Regions from separate parts of the Pseudomonas sp. B21-028 genome, predicted to be linked through region 1. Evidence: predicted binding sites of a transcription regulator. Region 1 holds the regulator's gene; each other region holds the start of a gene.
The links. The regulator FliA, encoded in region 1, starts transcription of late flagellar genes. The targets are predictions, from matches to a motif close to CTAAAGTTTNNNNNNNNNNNGCCGNTAA.
Positions count from the first base shown of each region.

Region 2: a site for FliA is predicted at 2,670-2,697, ahead of LOY35_RS15745 (methyl-accepting chemotaxis protein). Genes of this name have one in related genera too.
Region 3: a site for FliA is predicted at 2,043-2,070, ahead of LOY35_RS16085 (methyl-accepting chemotaxis protein). Genes of this name have one in related genera too.
Region 4: a site for FliA is predicted at 2,244-2,271, ahead of LOY35_RS13530 (methyl-accepting chemotaxis protein). Genes of this name have one in related genera too.

Region 1 is NZ_CP087184.1:1,791,457-1,795,667, forward strand. Features, by position in the region: gene flhF (flagellar biosynthesis protein FlhF) at 1-207, shown strand, start outside; gene fleN (flagellar synthesis regulator FleN) at 323-1,153, shown strand; gene fliA (RNA polymerase sigma factor FliA) at 1,150-1,893, shown strand; gene LOY35_RS08165 (chemotaxis response regulator CheY) at 2,060-2,431, shown strand; gene LOY35_RS08170 (protein phosphatase CheZ) at 2,450-3,238, shown strand; gene LOY35_RS08175 (chemotaxis protein CheA) at 3,263-4,211, shown strand, end outside.
Region 2 is NZ_CP087184.1:3,628,358-3,632,568, reverse strand. Features, by position in the region: gene LOY35_RS15750 (DUF411 domain-containing protein) at 1-339, opposite strand, end outside; gene LOY35_RS15745 (methyl-accepting chemotaxis protein) at 627-2,621, opposite strand; gene LOY35_RS15740 (GNAT family N-acetyltransferase) at 2,746-3,702, opposite strand; gene LOY35_RS15735 (phenylacetate--CoA ligase family protein) at 3,699-4,211, opposite strand, start outside.
Region 3 is NZ_CP087184.1:3,711,529-3,715,739, forward strand. Features, by position in the region: gene LOY35_RS16080 (TonB-dependent siderophore receptor) at 1-1,797, opposite strand, end outside; gene LOY35_RS16085 (methyl-accepting chemotaxis protein) at 2,109-3,905, shown strand.
Region 4 is NZ_CP087184.1:3,106,759-3,110,969, forward strand. Features, by position in the region: gene LOY35_RS13525 (LacI family DNA-binding transcriptional regulator) at 1-100, opposite strand, end outside; gene LOY35_RS13530 (methyl-accepting chemotaxis protein) at 513-2,147, opposite strand; gene LOY35_RS13535 (undecaprenyl-diphosphate phosphatase) at 2,397-3,227, shown strand; gene LOY35_RS13540 (DUF1294 domain-containing protein) at 3,224-3,652, shown strand; gene LOY35_RS13545 (MmcQ/YjbR family DNA-binding protein) at 3,655-4,008, opposite strand; gene LOY35_RS13550 (LysR substrate-binding domain-containing protein) at 4,005-4,211, opposite strand, start outside.

The DNA.
Region 1 (4,211 bases):
GAGGTATTGAGCCTGGCGATCGGTCACGATCTGCCGGTGGCGTACCTGACCGATGGGCCGCGGATCCCGGATGATTTGCATCTGCCGCGTCGCCACCAACTGGTCAGCCGTGCCGTGAGTGTGCAAATGCAGGACGAACCCAGCGAAGAAGCCATGGCTGACATGTTCGCTGATATCTACCACAGCCCGACCAAGCAGGTTGGCTGAGGTAATCATGAATATTTTTTGTACCTACATCGATGGTCTGCCAGGCAATGTTCCGTATGTGAACGCGCAGCCAGTAATGTGGCCTCCGTCTAAGTAAGACAGGTAAAGAACGAACATGGGCAGCATGCATCCCGTACAGGTGATCGCGGTGACCGGCGGCAAAGGTGGCGTCGGCAAGACTAACGTGTCAGTGAACTTGTCCCTGGCTCTGGCAGAGCTTGGCCGACGGGTCATGCTGCTGGACGCCGACCTGGGCCTGGCAAACGTCGACGTGCTGCTGGGGCTCACACCCAAACGCACGCTGGCGGACGTGATCGAAGGCCGCTGCGAACTGCGCGACGTGTTGTTGCAGGGGCCGGGCGGGATTCGCATCGTGCCGGCCGCCTCCGGCACCCAGAGCATGGTTCATCTGACCCCGGCCCAGCACGCCGGCCTGATCCAGGCATTCAGCGACATCGGCGACAACCTCGATGTGCTGGTGATCGACACGGCGGCGGGCATCGGTGATTCGGTCGTCAGCTTCGTGCGCGCCGCCCAGGAAGTGCTGCTGGTGGTCTGCGACGAGCCTACCTCCATCACCGACGCCTACGCCCTGATCAAGCTATTGAACCGCGATTACGGCATGAACCGCTTCCGCGTCCTGGCCAACATGGCCCAGAGCCCGCAGGAAGGGCGCAACCTGTTCGCCAAGTTGACCAAGGTCACCGATCGCTTCCTGGACGTTGCCCTGCAGTACGTTGGCGCCGTGCCGTACGACGAAAGCGTACGCAAGGCGGTCCAGAAGCAACGTGCCGTCTATGAAGCCTTTCCCCGTTCCAAATGCGCGCTGGCGTTCAAGGCAATCGCCCAGAAGGTCGATACCTGGCCACTGCCGGCCAACCCACGCGGGCACCTGGAATTTTTCGTCGAGCGTCTCGTGCAACAAACAGCAGGGCCCGTGTTATGACAGCCAGCGGTTACAACCACCTCTACAAGAAATCGGCACGGGACGCCCAATACGAGTTGATCGAGCGATACGCGCCCCTGGTCAAGCGCATCGCCTATCACTTGCTGGCGCGGTTGCCGGCCAGTGTCCAGGTCGAAGACCTGATCCAGGCAGGCATGATTGGCCTGCTCGAAGTGGCTAACAAATACGACGCGAGCAAGGGCGCCAGTTTCGAGACCTACGCCGGCATTCGCATTCGCGGCGCGATGCTCGACGAAGTCCGCAAGGGCGATTGGGCGCCCCGTTCGGTACACCGCAATACCCGCATGGTCAGTGACGCCATTCGCGCTATTGAAGCGAAAACCGGACGAGACGCTAAAGATCACGAAGTTGCGGCCGAACTCCAGTTGAGTCTCGATGATTATTACGGGATTTTGAACGATACCTTGGGCAGCCGTCTGTTCAGTTTCGACGACCTGTTGCAGGACGGCGATCATGAAGGGCTGCATGAGGATGGCGCGAGTACGCACATGGAGCCTGCGCGTGACCTGGAAGACGAACGTTTCCAGAGCGCGCTGGCCGATGCGATTGCCAATTTGCCGGAGCGTGAGCGACTGGTCTTGGCGCTGTACTACGACGAAGAGCTGAACCTCAAGGAAATCGGTGAGGTCCTGGGGGTCAGCGAATCGCGGGTCAGTCAGTTACACAGCCAGTGCGCCGCCCGTTTGCGGGGGCGTTTGGGGGAGTGGCGAGCGCGCTGACAGTCGGTGCGGGGAGGTTGCTGACAGGGTTTGCGTGGCACGTGTTGCGCAGTCTCGATCCGTTGCGTCCCGCACCGTTGTCGAATGCTGTACCGGATTGATTGAAATGGCGCGTTCAGGTGCTGTACGCGTTTAAGACTGCTTGGAGGTCGAATTGGACAAGAACATGAAAATCCTCATCGTTGATGACTTTTCAACGATGCGGCGGATCATAAAAAACCTGTTGCGTGACCTTGGGTTCACCAACACGGTCGAGGCCGACGATGGCACCACTGCCATCCCGGTTCTCAACAGCGGGAGCATCGACTTTCTGGTGACTGACTGGAACATGCCTGGCATGACCGGTATCGACTTGCTGCGCCATGTGCGCGCCGATGAAAAACTCAAGCACCTGCCGGTGCTGATGGTCACCGCCGAAGCCAAGCGCGAGCAGATCATCGAAGCGGCCCAAGCCGGTGTGAACGGCTATGTGGTCAAACCCTTCACGGCCCAGGCGTTGAAAGAAAAGATCGAAAAGATCTTCGAACGCATCGGTTAACGGCGCCACGGGGGAGCTATGGAGAATAATGAAGCTTCAATGGGCGATTTCGAATCGACCCTGAAAAAACATGCCCGCGAACTGGTCGACAGCCTTGAAAAAGGTCGTTTCGGCGATGCTGTCCAGATGATCCACGAGCTCAATCAGACCCGGGATCGTGGCCTGTACCAGGAAGTCGGCAAGCTCACCCGTGAGTTGCACAGCGCGATCGTCAACTTCCAGATCGATCCGAACATGCCCCAGGCCGAAGAGGTCTCGCAGATCACTGACGCGACCGAGCGGCTGTCCTACGTGGTCAAGCTGACCGAGGCTGCCGCCAACCGCACCATGGACCTGGTGGAAAGTGCCACGCCGCTGGTCAATGGCCTTGGCGATGAAGCCCAGGCCTTGAGCGTCGACTGGGGCCGTTTCATGCGTCGTGAAGTCGGCGCGGAAGAGTTCCGGGACCTGGCGCGTCGGGTCGACGGTTTTCTGACACGCAGCAGCGCCGATAACCGCTCTGTCGCGAGCAACCTCAACGATATTCTGCTGGCCCAGGACTATCAGGACCTGACCGGCCAGGTGATCAAGCGCGTCACCCAATTGGTCACCGAAGTCGAAAGCAATCTGCTCAAACTGGTGTTGATGGCCAGCCAGGTCGATCGCTTTGCGGGCATCGAACACGACCGTGAAGCGATACTTGCTGAAAAAGATCCACAAAAACATCTCTCTCAGGGTGAAGGTCCGCAAATTCATGCCGATAAAAGAGAAGACGTTATGTCCGGTCAGGACGATGTGGACGATTTGCTGTCCAGCCTTGGATTTTAGCCCTGTTTTAGGAGCACCCCATTAATGAGCTTCGGCGCCGATGAAGAGATCCTTCAGGATTTCCTGGTTGAGGCCGGCGAGATTCTAGAGCAACTGTCCGAGCAATTGGTCGAGCTGGAAAGCCGACCGGATGATGCGGATTTGCTCAATGCAATCTTTCGCGGTTTCCACACTGTAAAAGGAGGCGCCGGCTTCCTTCAGCTCAACGAGCTGGTGGAGTGCTGCCACATTGCCGAGAACGTGTTCGACATCCTGCGCAAGGGTGAGCGTCGCGTGGATTCGGAATTGATGGACGTGGTGCTCGAAGCGCTGGATGCGGTCAACAGCATGTTCAACGAGGTGCGTGACCGTTCGCCGATCACCGCCGCCACCCCTGAGTTGCTCGCCGCGCTGTCGCGCCTGGCCGAGCCGCAATCGGCTGACGAAGCCGCTCCAGTCGAGACCACGGTTGAAGAACCCGTTGCCGAGGAGCCGGTCGCCGAGGAATCGGGCGATATTACCGATAACGAATTCGAACAGCTGCTGGACTCCCTGAGTGCCGTCAAGGCCGAAGCTCAGGCCCAGGCCCAGGCTCCGGTAGCTGCCGCGCCCGCCGATGCCGGCGCGGCCAGCGATGAAATCACCGATGCGGAGTTCGAGTCACTGCTCGATCAACTGCACGGCAAGGGCCAGTTCGCCGTCGATGCGGTTGTCCCGCCACCAGCCCCTGCCGCGCCGAAAGCCGCGGGCGACAGCTCCGACATCACCGACGATGAATTCGAAGCCTTGCTCGATCAGCTGCACGGCAAGGGTACTTTTGCCGTTGACGCCCTGGAGTCGGCCATTGCCTCCACGCCTGCTCCGGGCAAGCCTGCCGCCGCAGCGGCCGGTAGCGACCTGATCACCGATCAGGAATTCGAATCGCTGCTCGACGATCTGCACGGCAAAGGCAAGTTCAGCGAAGTCGGCACGGCCTCTGTCGCGCCAGCTGCCG
Region 2 (4,211 bases), 1.8 Mb from region 1:
GGGCATGCCGGGTGCGGCCACGCCGAGCAAGTCGTCCCGTTGGCTCAACGCCCGTACCTGATCGGCAGGGACGTGGCCCTCGACGAATTTGCCGTTGATCTCGGCGGTATGGCAGGAACGCATGTTGGGCGCCACGCCCAGGCGTTGCTTGACTGAACTCATATCGGTTTCGACATGGTCGTTGACCTTGAAGCCGTTCTCTTGCAGATGAGCAATCCATTTCTTGCAGCAGCCGCAGTTGGCATCGCGGTGCACATCGATGGTGGTCGGTGTGGCCGCCTGGGCCAGGGTGGTGACGAACAGGGCGCTCAGGGCGAGCAGGTGCAGGGGATTGGCCATGGAAGCGGTCTCGTGTGGAGCAGGTTGGCGGGAGGATAACAGAGTAGCGGTTGCGAGCTGACGGGGTGCTGAGGGGCGGATGACAGAATTGTCAGGTGGATGGAATGAATAGTCGCCACCGCTCGCCAGCTCGCCCACTGAAGATCCAGTGTGGGAGCGAGCCTGCTCGCGATAGCGGTTTAACATTCGACATCAATGCAAGCTGATCCACCGCCATCGCGAGCAGGCTCGCTCCCACAGGGGAGTGCTCCCATGAGCCCTTCAGGGCTGCATGGGAGCAACCGTTCTCAGCGAAGCTTGAACCGTCCCATGATCGCATTCACCCGACTGTTGGCTTCCAGCAGTTGTCGGGTGTTGTTTTCGCTGGCCAGTCCGCCTTCTACCAGTTCCTCCACCATATGGCGGATCTGCACCATGCTGCGGTTGATTTCTTCGGTCACGGCGCTCTGTTGTTCGGCGGCAGTGGCGATCTGGGTGCTCAGGCTGTTGATCTGGCCGACGGAGCCGGCCATTTCATCCAGGCCGCTGTTGACCCGGGAGGTCGCGTCGGCAGCCGACTGGCAACTGGCCTGGGTATTTTCCATCGCCAAAACCGACGAGCTCACGCCTTGGGTCAGGCGGGTCAGCATTTCGTTGATTTCCGAGGTGCTGGCCTGGGTGCGGGCGGCGAGGGCACGGACCTCGTCGGCCACTACTGCAAACCCGCGGCCTTGTTCGCCGGCCCGGGCGGCTTCGATGGCGGCGTTGAGTGCCAGCAGGTTGGTCTGTCCGGCAATGGCACCGATCACGCCGAGAATCTCGGTGATGCGTTGCGCGTCCTGCTGCATGCTCTCGACCTTGCGGGTGGCGCCGGCGACTTCATCGATCAACGCCACCACGCTGTTGGAGGCTTCGCCCACCACGACACGAGAGCGATCGGCGTGTTCGTTGGCGCGTTGGGTGAACGCAGCCGTTTCGGCGGCGTTCTGGGCCACGCTCTCGGCCGTCGAGCTCATCTGGGTAATGGCGGTCACGGTCTGGTCGGTTTCCGAGGCGTGGCGCATCAGGATCTCGCTGGTATGGGCCGAGGTCCGCTGCAGGTTGTCCAGGCTCGACGCCATGGCGCCGGTGGCCTGGGTAACCTCACTGATCATGTCTTGCAGGTAGACGATGAAGCGGTTGACCGAATGACCAATCGCTCCCAGTTCGTCCTCGGCGCGGACGGTGATGCGTCGGGTCAGGTCGGCATCGCCGGTGGACAGCGCATCGATGTTGCCCTTGAGTACCTTCATGCGGCCGGTCAGTTGGCGGATTGCGTACAACTGCATCAGCACCAGCAGGATGACCATCGGGATCTGCAGCAGGCTGAGCGTATTCAGTACATCATCGCGCTGAGCGGTGATCAGGCGGGTTGGCAAGGCGGTGGCGAGGAACCAGGGCGTGCCTTCGATGGGGCGCATGAAGAACGTGCTGGCTTCGCCCTTGTTGTCGAATTCGACCCGCTGCAACGGCTGGTCGCGCTGAGCCAGGCCCGCCTTGACCTGAGCGGCAAACGGCAAAGTGGCCGCCAGTTCGCTGATGTTCTTGAGGACGATCGGACCGCTGATGCGCGAGCTGTTGCTGATGATCTTGCCGTCGCCTTCGACAATCAGCATTTCGGCGTTCAGGTCGGCTTCCTTGCGCGCCACCAGGTCATTGAAGAAGCCCAGGGTCACGTCGATGGTGGAGACGCCGTAAGGCACACCGTTTTTCTGGATGGCCATGGCACAGTTGGTGCGCGGTTCGGCGCTGGCGTCATCTTTATAGGCGGCGGCCCAGGCGCATTTGCCGGGCGGGGTGGCCATGCCGCCCTTGTGCCAGGGCTGCTCGTAATAGTTCGGCGCGGCGTCGCTGTTCCAGAACGTGTTGACTACCAGTTTGCCGGAGCCGTCGCGATGCCAGAACGTGCTGAATTTGTTTCGTCCTTCGGCTCGCTGGTTGGGCAGCGGCCAGATCCCGCCACCGAAGACTTTCGGTTCGCCATATTGATCCACCAGGCCGGGGAGTACCTTGTCGATGGCATCGCTGTCGAGCAACGGAATGGTCTGGGTAATGCTGCGTTGCTGGGCCTGCACTTTGTTCAGCTCGCCCTGGATCTGCTCCGCGACTTCGCCGATGCGATTGAGCGCGACTTGTTCTTCGGTCTGGCGCAGCTTGGGCGCGACCAGATAGCTGATGCCCACGACGGTCAGGAAGGACAACACCAGGATGAATAAGATCAGGAACAGCGTGTAGCGAGCCTGAATGGTGCGGAATGAGGGCATTGGACAGTTCCTTGCTCGAAGGCATCTTTTGGGACGGTAGACATGTCTGTATCGGCTCCTCGCCATTGCGCTTGAATGTTCCATGCTTGACAGAGGGGACCGTTCGTCGCCAACGTTGCCCCTGTCACGCTGCCGAACTGGACTGCCTGCCTCTCCAGTTCCGCGTATGGAACTGCAACTCATCGTGCAGTCGTTGCATCGGCTCCGCATGCAAGTCCAGGTGGCGAGCCAGCGCGCCACGGTGAAACAGCGCCTGCCAGTTCAGCTCGCCTTCGGCGGGCACCATGCCGGTAAAAATGAATCCGGCAGTCATCAACCGTCGGTAGTCCTCGGGAAATTGGCGGCGCAGTCCGAGTCGTACCGCGATCGACCAGTGGGCCGGCAAGCGTTGCAGTTGTCTGGCCAGGTGCCGGCTCATGTGTCCGGCGATGACGTCGATGCGCCCGGGTAATGAGCTGATCTGCAGCGGCTGCATCGGGGCAGGTGCGTCGTCGAAGGTGGTGCCGAATTGTGCAGCCAGGGGCGCCATCAGCCATTGGCACGGGGCAGGCCATTGCACGTCGGGCAACGGCCGGCGATGGTCGCCCATCACCTGACAGCCGACCACTATGGTCTCGGTTTGGGCCTCGGTTTGGGTCGCGGAGAATGGCGAGGGCACATGGTCGGGCATCAGTCCCATGTCATGGAAACCGAGTCGTTGTGCCAGTCGTTGGCTATAGAGGTGGCTGGTGACCTGTTTGATGGACAGCCTGACGAGGCCGAGATCCTTGCAGCGATCCAGTAGCTGCCGGCCCAGGCGGGTAGCAATCTGACTGCCTTGCAGCGCCGGGTCCACTGCCATCAGCGCCAGCTCGGCATCCTCCCGGTTCGCCGCAGGTCGGCACAACGCGGCGTGGCCAACCACCCGCTCCTCCAGCACGGCGACCATGGAAAACCAGTGTCGATGCTGGTGGTGCTGGCAAATCATGTGGGGCACGTAGACGTCTGGCGAAACATAGTGATCCCCGTATACCCGGCGGAACAGTTCGCTGATTCCAATGGCGTCGGCGGGCCTGAACGGCCTGATGACCAGGGCACTCATCTGACGTGCCTCGCTGCCATCGGGCCATAGCCCCGGCGATCGACGACCTGCAAGTGTTTGCCGGAGCGTGGGTGGCGCTCCAGATCCTGCGCCTGGCAGGCTTGGACATGCAGAACGAGTTGATCGATGCCCGGATGCTGCTGGATCAAAGCGAGTTCCAGCGCCTGGGACAATGACCCGCAGAGGCTCGACGGATGATCGGGTACCCATTTGAGCACCACACGGTCATTGTTTTCGACGGGCTCGATGATCAGTTGCCATTGGAGTTCGCCGCCAATGTCCCGAATGATCTCGCTGATCCGCTGCGGAAACAGCGAAACCACGCCGACCCGTACCCGCTGGCTCTGCGCGCTACGTCCCGCCAGTTCGAACTTGCGTCGTGGAGTGCCGACAGGCTCTCGCCAACAGGCCCGGTCCCCCACGGGATAACGCACCATCGGCATCAGGGTCCGGGTGAAGTTGGTCACCACCAGGTTGCCTGGGCGGTCACAGGCTTCGATAACCTCGCC
Region 3 (4,211 bases), 1.9 Mb from region 1:
CGACAGGCGATGGCCCTCGTTCTTTGGATCATCCAGTATTTCCGTATGGGTGTAGGCGTAGGTGCCGATCAGGTCCCAGCGTTCGGCGAGACGTCCGGTGATGTCGAGTTCCAGGCCTTGGGAGCCGACCTTGCCGGCGGCTTCTGCAATGGTTTTCCCACCGACCACCGTGTTGGTTACCACATTCTTTTTTTCGATATCGAACAAGGCGAGATTGATATTCAGCCCAGGCAGAGGATCATATTTGGCACCGATTTCATAACTGCGCCCCTCCTCCGGCTTGAAAGTGCTGAGGTTGTCATCGACGGTATCGTTGGGCTTGAACGAACGGCTGTAATTCCCGTACAGGGACAAGGTTTCATCCGCCTTGTAGACCAGTCCAAGAAACGGAACAAAGGCATCGCCGTTATCGTCGCGAACAGGCACTCGCTTGATCATTCCCGTTTCACTGAACTGATCGTAATGCTGGTAGCGTCCGCCAAATACGAGAATCCACCGATCATCCAGGTGCCAGTTGTCCTTCAGGTAAACGGAGCTGGAAGTCAGTTTGTTACTCAGGTTGCTTTGCGCAGCATTTATCTTGCTTGGCTCTGCCAGGCCACCATAAACCGGCGCGGTGATATCGAACCCTCCTTGTGCAGTGCCACGGTAGGTCTTGCCACGGTATTGATCGGACACCTGATTATCGACACCGATCAGCAGATCATGGCGCTGACCGAACAGCTCCTGCTTACCCATGAAATCCCAACTGGCATAGCGGGTTTCGTCGTCGTAATGAGCACCATTGGCCTTTCGACTCAATAGATTTCCCGTCAGAGTGTCGGGCTGCGCAATCGAAAGACTGTAGCGGTCATTGTTCCAGCCATAAGTCACCCGAGTCTTCCACGCCTCGCTCAGCTCATACTCGAAACGTGCCGTCGCCGTCTCACGAATCCCCACGCTCCTGGTCCAGCGCTCGTCGAGACGCTTGTCATAATCGATATCCGCCGGATGCCCGTCGGTGAACACCGTCCCACGGTCAAACGGGTTGGAATATTCGTTGTACTCATAGCTCAGGTTCAACGAAGCCCGCTCTCCGGTCCAGGCCAGGGACGGCGCGACCAGGGTGCTCTCATTCACACCATAGTTGCGCCAGTAATCTTCATGACCACGCTCGGCAACCAACCGATACGCCAGCCCGGTATCGCCCAGCGGCCCGGTGGTGTCCACGGCCAGGGTGCCGCCGCCTTCGCTGTAGGCCGAGCCGCTCAGCGTGGTGCTTTGAGTGTATTCGGGCTTTTTGCTGATGATGTTGACCAGGCCGCCAGGCTCCAGCGCGCCATACAGCATCGAGGCCGGGCCCTTGAGCACTTCGACCCGTTCGGTGGTGGCACTGAAGTTGTGTCCCAGGTTAGAACGCACGCCGTCGCGCAGGATCGAGCCATCGTCGTTGGTGCCGAAACCACGCTTGATCAGCGAGTCCCGCGAACCACCCAGGGTATTGCCCTGGCTGACGCCGCTGACGAACTTCATCGCATCGCCCAGTGAGCGCACCTGATAATCGTCCAGGGTCTGCCGGGGCACCACATTGATCGATTGCGCCTCTTCCTTGATCGGGACATCGCTTTTGCTCGCCGTGCTGGCTTGCGATGCCGTGTAGACCTCATCTTGAGTGACGCGACTGCCCTGGATGTCCGTGGTGGGCAGTTGGATTACATCCTGGGCCCACAGCGGGCTGGCGATGAAGCAGCAGGACAAAGTCGGCAATACACACTTGATGAAGACGTTGCGATTCGCAGGAGGGGTGAAACGATTCAAGACGCGGCACTCACAGGGGATGTTAATGCGAGTGAATATACTTTGAGAATGATTCCCAGTAAATGTTTTCCAGGACCTTATTGCCGCGGCGAACCCCTGTGGGAGCGAGCCTGCTTGCGATAGCGGCGTATCAGTCACACCCTGTTTGGATGTGACGCCCTCATCGCGAGCAGGCTCGCTCCCACAGATTCTCCGTACACCAAACAAACAAAGTGGCCAAAGTGATATCAAAACGCCCCAACGCACTAAAGCTTTGGCCCTAGCGGTCGAATGTATTCCATTGAGAGATTATTTTGCCCAGGAGCTATGGCATGCAGACGTTGAAGGCTTTGTACGAGTCCATCGAAATGCACTTCTTCGATACGCTCACCAGGAAACTCTCAAGCCTTTTCCTGCTGGTCGCCGTCAGCGGGTTGCTGTACTGGGTAGCCCTCAGCGCCCGTACCGACATTGTGGTGCAGTTGCGTAACGCGCAGCTAGACACCGCCCTGCTGGGACAGATCGAGGGTCGGCTCGACAGCCTGACCCAGGCCCTGTTGTTCGGGGCACTCCTGACACTGTGCATGATCAACTTCATGGTCTGGTACTTTCGCCACCTCATCGTGCGCCCCGTCACCGCCATGACCCGGGCACTGGAGGAAATAGCCAACGGCGAAGGCGACCTGTCCAGGGACCTGCCGCTGGTGACCCATGACGAAATCCGCGTGTTGGCCAGCACCTGCAACCGTTTCCTGGCCAAGCAGCGGGAAATCATCAGCAACGTCCAGGCGCTCACCGTGCACATCGCCGTCGAGTCGGCGCGCTCGCTCAAGAACATCAGCGATTCCAGCGACAGTGCCACCCACCAGGCACGTTTCGCCAAGGAAGTGATGGAGCAGAGCAACTCCGCCGTGGACCGTATCGAAGAAGTCTCGCGCCAGACCCAGGGCATCTCCAACACCACCGCCCAGAACCTGAGCATGGCCCGCGATTCCTATGCCGAACTGCTGGAGGTGACCGGCAGCATCGGCGAAATTGCCGGCGGCCTCAATGAGTTCGCGACGCTGGTGGGCGCCCTGAACCAGCGTTCATCGAGCATCAAGTCCATCGTCGGCCTGATCCAGCAGATCTCTGCCCAGACCAACCTCCTGGCCCTCAACGCCGCCATCGAAGCCGCCCGTGCCGGCGAGAGCGGCCGGGGCTTCGCCGTGGTGGCCGATGAAGTGCGGACCCTGGCGCAGAACGTCAGCCGGGCCACGGACGACATCTCGCGCAACATTGACGCCATGCTCGAGGAGGTCGGCTCCACCCACGAACAGACCACCCAGATCAGCCACAACGCCCGGGAAACCCAGAAAGTCGTGGAGCGTGCCTCCGGCCACTTCGAGAGCATGATCGTCGACTTCGAATCCACCAACGGCAAGTTGGCCGACATCGCCGGGCACATCCAGCAGTTCGCCGATACCAACACCGGCATCAACGAACGGGTCACCCGGATCCACGCCGACAGCCAGTCGATCGATCAGCGCATGCAGCATTCGGCGACCGCTACCCGTGACCTGTCCGGTGTCGCTGAAAAGGTACAGGCGCTACTGGGCCGGTTCGTGCTCGGCCACGGCAAGCTGGATGCGGCCATCACCCGCGCCAGTCAGTGCCGCGACACTCTCCAGGTACGCCTGGAGGCACTGCACCGCGAGGGCGTCAACCTGTTCGACCAGAATTACCAGTTGGTACCCGGCACCGATCCCAAGCAGTACATGACCGGCTACACCGAACGCTTTGCCCAGGTCTGCCAGGAAGCCTGCGACGCCCTCACCCGCAGCACACCAGGCGGCAAGGTCTCGTTCATCGTCGACACCAAGGGCTATTGCCCGGTGAACAACAGCTGGGTGTCGAAACCACCCACCGGTGACCGCGCCGTCGACCTCCCGGTGTGCCGCAACAAACGCATCTTCAACGACCCCATCGGCCTGCGCGCGGCGGGCAACGTCCAGCGCTTCCTGCTCCAGACCTACCTGCGCGATACCGGGGAAATCATGACCGAGATCGACGTCCCGTTCTTCTTCGACGGCCGCCATTGGGGCAATCTGCGGGTGGGGTTCGATGCGGCGGTGTTGTTGGCGGAGTGAGAGTCAGCCAACAAGAAGCATTGTGGGAGCGAGCCTGCTCGCGATAGCGGTGGATTAGCCGACATCTTCATCACTGACCCGACGCCATCGCGAGCAGGCTCGCTCCCACAGGGAATCGGTGGCGAACACAAAACCTGAGGCTACCCAAAACAACTGTGGGAGTGAGGCTTGCCCGCGATGGCGGTGGGTCAGTCGACATCTCATCAACTGACCCGACGCCTTCGCGGGCAAGCTCGCTCCCACAGGGAATCGGTGGCGAACGCAAAGCCTGAGGCTACCCAAAACAACTAATGAGATGGCTACCCC
Region 4 (4,211 bases), 1.3 Mb from region 1:
CGCCGATGAACCGCGAGACGCTGGCCTTGGAAACCCCGGCGCGTTCGGCGACATCGAGCATGGTCACGCGGCTGCGCTGGGCGGCGGAGAAAGAATTCACGGTGGAACCTGCCTGTTGGATTTATTAGTGGCTATGAAACCGGTTTCAGGAAACCTCAGAACCTGGTAAGTCGTCAAGGGCGTTGTGTGGGAGGGGCGACCGACGGTGGGTGACGATCAGGGGCCAGACGGCTGGGCCGCCGCTTCGCGAGCAGGCTCGCTCCCACAGGGTTCCAGGTTGATTGCAGGATCTGTGGTTGCCAGAGAAACCTGTAGGAGCGGGCTTGCCCGCGAAGGCGGTGTGTCTGTTACAGGTGTATTGGATGTGCCGGCGTTATCGCGGGCAAACCCGGCTCCCACAGGGGTTCCAGGTTGATCGCAGGATCTGTGGTCTCCAGCGAAACCTGTGGGAGCTAGCCTGCTCGCGATAGCAGTGGGTCAGCTTGCATCCGCGCTGGATGCAAGCGTTGCCCTTAGACCCGGAACTGTTTGAGCAGGCCGTTAAGCTGTTCGCTCAGTGCCTTGAGGCGTGTGCTGGCCAGGCTCGACTGTTCCGCCGCGATGGCGGTGCTGTGGGAAAGGCCGGCGGCTTGGGTGACGTTCTGGTTGATGTCCTCTACCACGTGGGCCTGTTGCAGGGTTGCACTGGCGATGGAGGCGTTCAGGCTGTTGAGATTGCGCAGGGCCTGGCCGATGGCATTGAGGCTGGCGCCCGCCAGGCCGGCCTGTTCGATGGTCAGTTGCGAGGCGCGGCTGCTGTCGCTGATGACTTTCACCGCGGCTTCGGAGTGAGTCTGCAGGCGTTCGATCATCCCCTGGATCTCGGCGGTGGACTTCTGTGTGCGCTGGGCCAGCAACCTCACCTCATCGGCCACCACGGCAAAGCCCCGGCCCTGTTCCCCGGCGCGAGCGGCCTCGATCGCGGCGTTGAGGGCCAGCAGGTTGGTCTGCTCGGCAATGGAGCGGATCACCTCCAGTACGCTGCCGATCTGGGTGCTTTCGCTGGCCAGGGTGCGAATCACCTCCACCGCCTGGTCGATGGTCTGGGACAGACGGTCGATCTGCTGCAAGCTGCCGTCGATGTTGACCTGGCCCTGCTGGGCCTGGGATTCGGCGTCGCGCATTTCACTGGCGGCGTGTTCAGCGTTCTTGGCGACGTCCTGCACGCCATAGGTCACTTCGTTGATGGCCGTGGCCACCAGCTCCATCTGTTGCGATTGCTGCTGGCTGCGTTCCTGGGCCTGGGCGGCGTCGCTCCCCAGTTCATTGGACGATTGCCCCAGCGCTCTGGCCGAGTCCTGCAATTGGCTTATTACTTGGCGCAACTTGGTGGTAAACGCGTTGAAGTGTCGCGCCAGTTGGGTGACTTCATCCTGGCCATGGGTGTCGAGGGTGCGGGTCAGGTCGCTTTCACCGCTGGCAATATTGGCCATGGCATTCACCGTTTCCTGCAGAGGACGCACGATGCTGCGCACGATCAGAGTCAGCAGCAGGCTCATGATCAATACGATCGACAAGCCGACCAGCGAGGCCTTGATCAGTTGAGCCTGGAACTCGGCCTGCACGTCATCCACGTACACGCCCGAGCCGATGATCCAGCCCCAGGGTTCGAACAGTTTGACGTAGGAGGTTTTCGCGACCGGTGCCTCGGCCCCCGGTTTCGGCCACAGATAGTTCACCATCCCGGCGCCCTTGGCCTTGGCGATGGTGACCATCTCGTTGAACAGCGCGAAACCGTTCGGGTCGCGGACCGCCGAGAGGTTCTGGCCTTCGAGCTTCGGGTTGGTGGGGTGCATGACCATGACCGGTGTCAGGTCATTGATCCAGAAATAGTCTGTCTCGTTGTAGCGCAGGCCACGCACGGCACTGAGAGCCTGCTTCTGGGCCGCTTCGCGGGTCAGGGTGCCAGCGGTTTCCAGGCCATGGTAATAGCTCAGCACGCCACTGGCGGTCTGGACCACATGTTCGGTTTTCTGCACCTTGGCTTGATAGAGATCGCCGTGGATCTGTTTCAGCATCAAGGCACCCAACGTGAATACCATCAAGATGGCCACGACGAGGATGAGCCACAAGCGTCGGCTGATCGACACATTGCGCAAGCTATTCATACGCTGTCACTCCAGTTTCTTGTTCTTGTCATCCACGGCCGGTGGATCGCCCCCTGGGTCATAACGCGGCGGCGTTATGAGGGCTTGTCTGATAGGATTTCGGCCTCGCAACGCAAAACCTGAGGCTGTCTTTGATTTTTCATTGGTTTTTTGGGCAAGGGCGCAGGTATCGTGCACCCGCTGCGCGCACTGGCATGACACTTGATTATCGATTGGGCTCTGCCTGACAGGGCCTTTCTTGGGGGATGAATGGATTTGTGGACGGCCTTTCAGGCATTGATTCTTGGCATTGTAGAAGGTCTGACGGAGTTCCTGCCGATTTCCAGCACGGGACACCAGATCATTGCCGCCGACTTGCTTGGGTTCGGTGGGGAACGGGCCATGGCGTTCAACATCATCATCCAGTTGGGGGCGATCCTGGCGGTGGTCTGGGAGTTCCGGCGCAAGATCTTCGACGTGGTACTGGGTTTGCCCACCCAACCCGGTGCCCGGCGGTTTACCGCTAACCTGCTGGTGGCCTTCCTGCCCGCCGTGGTGCTGGGCGTGCTGTTTGCCGATCTGATCCACGAATACCTGTTCAACCCCATCACCGTGGCCGCCGCGCTGGTGGTGGGTGGTTTTGTCATGCTGTGGGCTGAGCGGCGCCAGCATGAGGTGCACGCCGAAACGGTGGACGAGATCACCTGGAAAGACGCGCTCAAGGTCGGTCTGGCCCAATGCCTGGCGATGATTCCCGGTACCTCCCGTTCCGGATCGACCATCATTGGCGGGTTGCTGTTCGGACTTTCGCGCAAGACCGCGACCGAGTTCTCCTTCTTCCTGGCCATGCCGACCATGGTGGGCGCGGCTGTCTACTCGGGCTACAAATACCGCGCACTCTTCGTACCGGCGGATTTCCCGGTGTTCGCCATCGGTTTTGTCACCGCGTTCATCTTCGCCATGATCGCGGTCAGGGGACTGCTGCGGTTCATCGCCAGCCACAGCTACGCGGTGTTCGCCTGGTATCGGATCGTGTTCGGCTTGTTGATCCTGGCGACCTGGCAATTCGGTTGGGTCGACTGGACGACGGCCCATCCATGAATGATTCGGGCGTACGCAGACACACTGCCGGCAATACCGGTGGAGCGGTGCAGAACCTGCGGCTCAAGTTGATCGTGTTCGGGCTGCTGTGCGCACTGCCGCTGACGGGCTCGCTGCTGCTCGGGTTGCAGGAGGCGTCATGGGTGCCGTTGACGGCCTATGGGATCGTCAGCGTCGTGGCGTTCCTGCTGTACTGGAGTGACAAGCGCAAGGCGCGCTCCGACGCCTGGCGCACCCCCGAGAACGTACTGCACGCCGTGGAGCTGGCCGGCGGTTGGCCCGGGGCGTTGCTGGCCCAGCAGGTCTTTCGACACAAGACCCGCAAGGTGTCGTTCCAGGTGGTGTTCTGGTTCATCGTGCTGCTGCATCAGGCGTTCTGGGTCGACCAGCTGTTCCTGGGCGGTCATCTGCTGGCCTGGGTTTAATATCACGGCAATAGCAAACCGACCTGCGTGCGCTTGGGCAGCTTGCTGACCACCAGTTGGTGGGAGCGCCGCAGCAGGCCATGCAGTTCTTCAGCCCCCAAGGGGTAGGGCGTGTGCATGATGATCCATTGCGCTCGCGCCAGGTACGGGGCGGGATGGATGCCCGGTCGGTCGCAATGTCCCAGGAACAGATCCTTGTCGACCTTGAACGCCAATGAGTCGCTGCGCAGCCCCTGCAGGGCGAACATCTTGTTCCCGGCGATGGAAAACACCCGCACGCCACCCCATTTGTAATCTTCCCTGGCGCCAGGCAAGCCCAGGCAGAACCGTGCGACGTCCTCTTCGCTCAAACTCATAACGTCCTTTCTCCACACCGATTGAAGGCTTCCACCAGATGGTCAAGCCATGCGCGTACCGCCGGCAACATGCCCCGGCGATGGGGATAGACCGCCTGCAGCCAGCCATCGGGCAGCGACCATCCCGGTAACAATTCCACCAGTGTGCCGTCCTTCAGCTCCTGCTCGCAATACATGCTCGGCAACAAGGTAAAGCCCAGGCC